One region of the Paenibacillus sp. GP183 genome, then DNA from elsewhere that is predicted to be linked to it. Evidence: riboswitches for the same ligand, from Rfam matches in the RefSeq annotation. Region 1 holds a riboswitch; the other holds the start of a gene.
The links. Region 1 has a riboswitch for cyclic di-GMP ahead of BLV33_RS28060 (DUF5317 domain-containing protein). Riboswitches for the same ligand answer to the same signal wherever they lie in the genome.
Positions count from the first base shown of each region.

Region 2: another riboswitch for cyclic di-GMP. It lies ahead of BLV33_RS14370 (hypothetical protein); the one in region 1 lies ahead of BLV33_RS28060 (DUF5317 domain-containing protein).

Region 1 covers NZ_FNSW01000002.1:284,471-288,672, reverse strand. The annotation lists gene BLV33_RS28065 (HD-GYP domain-containing protein) at 1-579, opposite strand, end outside; gene BLV33_RS28060 (DUF5317 domain-containing protein) at 557-1,117, opposite strand; cyclic di-GMP riboswitch class II at 1,292-1,374, opposite strand; cyclic di-GMP riboswitch class II at 1,376-1,460, opposite strand; gene BLV33_RS28055 (hypothetical protein) at 1,769-2,098, opposite strand; gene BLV33_RS28050 (tautomerase family protein) at 2,213-2,431, opposite strand; gene BLV33_RS28045 (hypothetical protein) at 2,627-3,070, opposite strand; gene BLV33_RS28040 (helix-turn-helix transcriptional regulator) at 3,067-3,279, opposite strand; gene BLV33_RS28035 (hypothetical protein) at 3,680-3,898, opposite strand.
Region 2 covers NZ_FNSW01000001.1:2,925,880-2,930,081, forward strand. The annotation lists gene BLV33_RS29680 (copper amine oxidase N-terminal domain-containing protein) at 1-265, opposite strand, end outside; gene BLV33_RS28830 (hypothetical protein) at 757-957, opposite strand; partial or broken gene BLV33_RS30085 (UDP-glucose 4-epimerase) at 2,006-2,119, opposite strand; gene BLV33_RS14370 (hypothetical protein) at 2,277-2,864, opposite strand; cyclic di-GMP riboswitch class I at 3,130-3,219, opposite strand; gene BLV33_RS14375 (VanZ family protein) at 3,629-4,012, shown strand.

The sequences.
Region 1 (4,202 bases):
AAGCCTGACACTGATTAGACCTAATGCTAATACCAAGAAATAAATCATAGGGCCGGTTTTCATCATGTTGACGAAAATACTTTTAAATGACTTGTTGTAGATCACACTCAGCACTGTTGCACACATGGTTATATTCGATATCCAATATATTCCAATAAGGAGCAAATCAGAAAACTCAGATCGGATTGGGACAGTCTTCAAGTAAGCAGCCACAACAGCGACAATAGTAATAAACACAAATTTTTGCCCAGCATTATTTAAGGCAGTCGCAAGTTTGCTAGAATATAAGAATGCAATAAGTATGACTTCAATTAATGATGACCATATAGCTACAGGCTGGCCATATAATAAAATTGCTGAAAAATTAACTGCCGATGTCAGTGTCAAAACAAAATTTTTTGAAAAAATTGAAATAAATGACGCTACAATACTCAACAATGAATAAACGACCAAAATGGGCCATAATGATCTTTGTTCATAATAGGGAATACAAGTTGCGACAATAATAACTGCCAGGCAAGGGAATGTCATTAGTACGACTTTTCTCAAAAGTTCCTTAAGATTGTTTGTCAGTAACATTCAATTTCCCCTCGTGTAGTCCTTTTAGTGATATGGGTTTATTCATCATCCGCTGAATTAGCAAAAAGACGCCAAACGCAACAAAAATATCTCCAATACTTATAACCCTCGGAACCGGGTACGGTACATAGATGATATCCGATAGAAACGACAAACGGGTAGTATTATCTATAATCGCATGCTTCCAGTCATCTCCATTTAAAAGAGCAGTCACATCAAAAGGAGTTTTCTTCGCTTGCTCGAGATCAATCGGCATCCTGCCAAGATTAACCCAAATCGTGATTGCATTTAACATCCAGCCAATCATGATTACGCGTACATCTTCCCACATCCTATTTTTGTACAAAAAGACGATAGCCGATAAATAAGCAACCGACACAATCACTTTGCCTATCCCGTGAGGTAAAAAGATGGAACACACCTGCAGAATGACGCTGATCAGCAAAAATACTAATTTATGAAATTTAGGGATTTCCTTTATTCTGCCTCCGCGTAAAAACGCGACGACAAAAGACAAAATAATGATATCGAGCAGCATCTCTTTCCCCCTTAAAATTTGAAGGAACACTACTAATAAAAACTTAGTAGTGTTCCTTCCGTCGAGGCTACTTACACAACATTAAAATCTGCTGCAGTTGCTACTACGATAGCAACCACGATAAGAAATGCAATAAAAAGCGATTTCAATTTCATTTCCTTGCCCTCCTTTGAGTAGGAGGGAGGGTGGTTTCGCTACTTGCTCCGCGTAAGCCAAGCGACCAATTAAGGCTTACACTTCATCGCTCCTCCCTATAAATAGAGAGGAAGTCGGGTTCGCTACTTGCTCCGTGTAAACCAAGCGACCAAATTACGGTTTACAGTTCATCGCTTCTTCCCTGATTGCAAAAAATCAGAAAAGTCGGGTTCGCCACTAGCTCCATGTAGATAAGGCGACCAGTTACCTCTACATTTCACAGCTCTTTTCTAAGAAAAGATTACCATTTAGCAACGAAATTGGTCAAGTTAAATTTATGAAAAAATTGGTTATCATTCGGAAAAATCACAGAACAATTACTCCAATGGAAATAGTCTTGAGTAGAGTATTTACCTAGACGAAAGTTTGAATCTATACTCCAAATTCCTGCCCGTTACTTCAATGAGGCTGCCGGGTATATAACCTTGGCAACCTCATCATGAATTATAGAATCATCTAACTGTTATTGTCCTCATATCCCCATCTTTCCAGAAGCCAGCTATATTCTAATATTTCCTCCTTAGTTAGTCGGCCCAATTTCATTTTTGCAAGGAGAACGAGTTCTTGGCGACCTGTGTACTCAAAGTCCTTGTAGATCTCCTGGTTCTTTTTATGGAATAGGTGGATACGCTCAGTAAGTTCGAAATATGGCAATTCCCCTTGTTTCCATTCTATGAAAGATTGATATAATGGCTCCAAGGCTTGTTCAGTTACCAATTTATGATACTCATCAAGAAGTTCACGTTCTTGCTGTTTTTTGAGTTTCGAATTATACTTGCTCTCCATATTGTCAACCTCTTTATTCTGTTTTTACCTCTCGTTTTCCGTAGTTGAGCCGGCGGTTCAATCTGTAATTCTAAGGTGTCTTTTAAGTTCCATAAAAGGAGTAATAAGAAATAATTATTCTGTTCCTTTTTTGCCAAACCCATCACCGAATTTAAGTGAATGAAGTTGTCCATTAGAAGCCCAATTTTCTCTATCGTATTCATCAAAAATGACCGTAACCCATTCCTCTTTCACATTTAAAGTTTTAACTGCTTCATTGGTAATCGCTTCAACGAATTGTTGTTTTTGCTCGATAGTTCTACCCTTAGCCATCTTTACTGTGATAACAGGCAATTTAAGCCACTCCTTATAATTCTATTCTTCTTATAAAGTACGATAGTAAATTATATATCCCTTTAATTATCAAGTCCCTTATTCAATAATCCTGCCCGATAGTTGTGCAAGCTGTCGATGATGCCTGCAGCCTGTTCGCCATGGTGCTATCGTTCTCCGTTAGCGGAATGACCAGGCAGCCGTAAGTTGCTTTTCTTAAAACTTCCGATTGTAATATTGTTTGGTGAAAATCCTTGTGAGAAGGATCACAATCAGCGCTGCAAACAGCGTGATCGAAATCGTAACGTTAAAGAAGCCGAATACGATCGCCGTCAAAGAGATGGAAAACAACGTCACGTACAAACTCAAAGAATTCGCCTTTTGCATGACAAGCTTCTTCCGTTCGTCATGCTCTTCGATGTATAGCGTCTTTAGTAACGATTCGTTTCGCAGCGCGGTCCGCAACTTTTTCCCTACCAATAAAATCATGATCTGCATGCCGATAAAAATCCCGAATTGCAGTCCGTGCACGAGATCGCCCGCGTCGCTTTCGACCTCATACCTGTTTAGAGCCGTCAAAATGACGATCAGAGAAAACACGCCGTTTACACCGTTTAGCCATCTTAATCTCCGCGTTACGACCGTTCGAAACTCCGTCATGACCCATCAACCTCCACATCACTGAAATCAAACACATCTTCAATCGTTAAGTGAAAATATTTCGCGATTTTATAAGCCAGCACGAGCGAGGCAACATACTTCTCGTTCTCGAGCGACGTTATCGTCTGACGCGTCACGCCGACCGCGAGTGCAAGCTCCTCTTGACTGATCTTGTGCTTTTTACGCAACTCTTGAATCCTCGTCTTCATGGCTTGATCCGCGATCCTCTCGCCTACATGTTTAGTTTGCTTTGCATTTATAGTATAGTATACTTTGCATTTAATGTAAAGCTGACTTTGCAAAAATCGTCTGTACAAGACATTGTGAAGAAAGAAAAAGGAGCTGCCGCGGCAGCTCCTCAATTCTCATACTGGAGCATCATTTTTTATTTGAAGCATGTTAAGCTTACTTCCCTCGTATCATACATTGTTTGAAATTTGGGTTATCTTATTCCATTTAGTTAGATTTTTGTGCTTACGTTTTCGTGCAAACCTGCCAGTTAGCTTAATCAAAGGGATTTTGTCCAGTCAAAAAAACCATGGATCTAATCCGTGGGTAATCTACTCTCATTATAATGCGTCAGTCTACGACAAGCTTCAAAACGTAACTTCATTTATTGACACCAACGATGTACGAAATGAAGGCAACATATCCCAGCACGATGATTACAATATAGATCCAGGACAACCTTAGCCAATTTCCCTTGGTTTTTTTATCGTAATCTGGATTCCCCTCTTTGTTCTTTTTCGAATTGGCGACCATCAATGTGGATATCACCCCAATTAACATGATCGTCGCAAACACAATATAAAATCCATATAACCCCATGTTGCTCACCTCTCTAAACTCGTTTATTCCAAAATTATATCATGCACCATCCGGTTGAAAGGTCCTAAATATTTTAAACTCTGTGAACAAATTTATTTTGTGATAACTAGTGTGAAGTCATCCATAAATCATTTTGTCTGGTGCCTATACAGGTGAGAACGAAGAAGATCACACTGTCTTAAACGACTTCGATTTCGGACTGGAGCGAATTCTGGACGGCATTGAGTACTACTTAAACTCCAAATCGCCCAAGCAGGAGCAGTAAAAAGCCGCCTGTTTCTCCATTGCGGAATGCAGGCGGATA
Region 2 (4,202 bases), on a different contig from region 1:
TGGTAACGGTATATGTATCACTATTCCATTGAACCGACTTACCTAAGGAGTAAGAAACGAATCGTAAAGGAACATAGCTGCTGCCTTCATATATAAAGCTGCGCTGCCCCTCAGGAGGAGCATATTCCTTCCCGTCGAACGTAAAATGCACCGGCACAAAGTAGACATCCACTGAAGTAGGACTTTGCGCAGCCACTGCTGTCGAAGCCATACTCATAAGCATTGTTAACAATAAGATCAAAATCACTTTCATCTTACTTTTCATTCATTTCACCTTTGCCCTTTTGTAAGAGATTCAACATTATTTTTCTTTCAAACTTTCCTTGTAGTGCATACCTTCGATTAAACCATATTTAGCAGCTATTTAAATCAATTGATTATATTCATTCTCGGTAAGCTTCCCAAGAATGACTTTTTTGGCAGCTTTTTTTCATCTATCGACATGCCCTTACTAGCCATCTGTATAAACAATTGCATATCCGAAGCACTTAGTTTATTCAAAAGTACTGAGGTAACGGCAACCTTCTCTCTCAGTGTAATGGAGTCTTCTACTACCTTTGCTATATCCTTAATAACCTCTGCTTGATAGGTGAAGCTCTGCCCTTTTGGTATTGGAGAAGGAGAGGCGAGAGATGAGCTAGGGGATGGAGCAACTGTGCTGCCAGATGGAGCAGGTGATAAATTTGGAGTGGAGCTTAAAGTCTGTTTATTTACTTCATTTATCACGCCCAGCTGCGAATCATTTTTTTCACTTCCTTATTGATTCAAATTGCCAATTATTCTATCTGATTGGGTTGTTTCTTTAGGTGTTGGAAGTGAAGATTCAATTGAAGAAGATTCTATAACTTTAAGCGAGTAAGTTACCGCCATATTCATTCCTACAAAACTCAATATCACTAAAAAAACGACAGAAACACCTGACCAGATCAACCATTTTTTCCATTTCATTTTTCTCAATTGTATTCACCATCTTATGTCGCATTTTGGACGCTACTTTCCATAGAATACCACAATTCGACAGATTAAAGCTACTGTTTGTTAATCTAGGATTGATTGAGATTGGACGAATGAGTTTAAAACGCCTGTTTGTTCTCAGTGTTCAATTTCCGCTTCCAAAAAAAACTCCACGCATCAACTGCGTGAAGTTTTTTTACAATGCAAATTATTATTTTATTTACCTTTTTTACTTGAATCTTTTCCTTTATGACCCATCTTCATTTTCTTTTGGCTCTATTACACTAACCGTACTTACTGTAGTAGATTTGTTACCTGCAATATCGGTAATTGTATATGTTATTGTGTAAATATATAATAGCATATCAAGCAGGGTATTTATACCTATATATGTCGATTAACACCGATTCTTAACAATAAATATTGTAAAAAGAACATCCTAAAGTCATTCGTCTCATTTTGGATGCCTACTTCGACACCACAATTTCGTTCGAAGCTAGTAAATTCGAGCCCACACTCAGTAATTTAAAAGCACAGACGATTCCAAGATGTTATAACGTCTTTTTTTCTAACAGTATTAAGAAATGGTGATCCGAAATGGGGAGTACTATGATGTTTTTCTTTTCATTTAAGATGTTAAATCAGAATTTCCTGATTACTTCTTATTCGCCAAGAAAAAACATCCAATCAAACCAACAACTAATAGTGTGGTGTATTTGATTGCCCATAACTCCGCGTGTGCCCTTGCCAATATTCTGTTACGATTATTCGGCAAGGAATCAAATCCCATAAGCAACGCAAGGCTATACAGGGCATCGTATGTTATTTTGATAAGAATGAACAGAAGCACAAAATAAAAAATGATTCGAAGCATGCGCAATGCCATCACCACCTAAAAAGTCTGTTGTCTAAATATATGCGCATATTTCCCCGAAATTTACGGACCATTTAAATAGAAATAGCCCCGATCGGCTCGGGGCGAGGTCTGATTATTTGAAACGAACTTCTTTTGCAAAAGATAAAGGCACCTGTTGGGAAATTTCGGTGATGTATTATGATAATAACTAAGTGGAATCAGCACTAATTCACCGACTGCTTTGTACCTGGCAAAATGGATAACATCATCAATCTTGTTATCTAAAAAAATAGTTTCTAGACTGTTCTTCATTGCTTTTAGAGCTTATGATTTCAAAAAATAAATAATGCTTTTTTGGAGTTGATCTTGCTTCAGGTCATCCAGAGTTTACTGGTTGGTCTTTTTCATATTTTTTTGTAATAATAATCCACTCTCCAAGACGATGAAGAATATTAAACTTTTATAACTAATGATTGGCCGCCGCTAGTAATGCTTTGAGCTCTATAGGAGTAAATCTTGATAAAACTTCCGCTTTGATTTGCTGTTTCTGTTCTGGAGTCAAATTATTACGGTCCTTATACAGTGAACTATAGTGAGTAATTTCTTGAGCAGAAAACTTTTTTAACGCATATTGAACAGCTTCGGAACGATTTTTTATCACCGGTGTAGTGGTGTTAGGCAAGGGTGCAGTAATAGGTGCAGTTGCAACTTCCGATTTTTGTTTATTTTGTACGGATGACGTTCCTTCTGCAGATGTATCACTACTGTTAGGCGATGCTTCTTTCTCTTGCTTGGGATCAGCACTCCCCGTTTGCTGTTGAAGGTTCTTCGTAAGATTTTGAACGTCTGTAGGAACAGTTAAAGATGGATCTTGCAAAATTTTCGCTGCAGTTTCAGAGTTCGCTGCGGCTTCAATTTCTTTCTGAACTTCTGGAGATACAATCAATTCTGATAACTTCGAATAAATTTTATCGTTAACTATATTTTTTACATACCATAATCCGACACCTAACAGAAATACAATACTTATAGTAACTACAATCTTCTTTGTCATTTAGAAAAAAATCCTCCTACGAACTTTTCATCCATACAATGATTCGACAAAATTACATCTGTAATTATACCATTTGCTAAATCCAAGAAGCTAATAAAAATTAAAAAAGCATCCGCTTGGATGCTCTTTTATCACATTCAGACTTGACTTTCGATGGCTAAATCAGCTTTCTTTGATACCACAGCCACACTTATGAAAAGCAATGAAACCAACGACCCTGTAAAACAACCTAAAATAAACCACCACATAAACATTCCTCCTCATATTCGGCAACTGGCTAGCTTTTCGGCTTAAACCGATTAGGCCCCTTTAGTTTTGCGCGGATCACTTTTCAGTGATTTTGCTAGTATCGTATGATTCGACGATATACTCTAATATATACCAATTTTAATTAAAGATATAGAGGCTTTGGCATTAATTTTAGAAAAAAATTTTATAAAGTACGTATATCAATAAAAACCAAAGAGGAATGGAAAGGCCAATACCCCACAAGCAACCTTTTTGAAAGCCCAAATCTCTCGATTTCCCCAGATTGACCATCCCCACTCCTTTGAAAACACTACGATCGAAAATGAATTATTTATATGATATTCCCAAAGTTTTTAAATAGACCCGATACAATATTCTGAATAATTTTATTTAAAGCGCTTTTATGATATGATAAATAAAATTTTGAAAATTTAGTGGATTTCAATCTTTAACTGAATCCGCTTGTTGGTTCAATTATATCAATAAATAATGGAGTAGGGTTAAGGAGATCATCTATGAAATTACTGACCCTGCTCTGGTGCATGGTTATTTTCATATGCACGTGTACACTGGACCAAAGTGCGCTGATTCACCATCTAGAGATATATTTCCGATTGGATCCACATCCCCATTTTGTTGAACTTCTTAGAATGGATGATATGTATCTCTTTTCATCCAACTGGTACCTCTATAAAGCCGGTCATTTTACGTTGTTCGCAATTTTATGCGCACTGGCTCTTGGCAGTTTTGAAAACCGTAAAAACGCGCTGATTTTTGCGATCTTAGTTGCTTTTGCAACTGAGATTTTGCAGCTTTTCTTTTCCCGAGACGGAAGGTTATATGATGTAGTTATTGATTCCACGGGGGCTTTGTTGTCCTATTTTTCACATAAATATTGAAGAAGTATTAAACACTAGCGCAGCTAGCTGGGTCTTTTCTTGTTGAGTCTTACCTCTGACTTAGGACTCTTTACATTTTGTCACAGTTGCTTCGCATCCTCTACCCTATGTTTGAATTCTATTTACTTTATTCCCCTGCTCAACAAACAAATATTTGTTGTGAACAATTAAATAGACAAAAATGAACAAT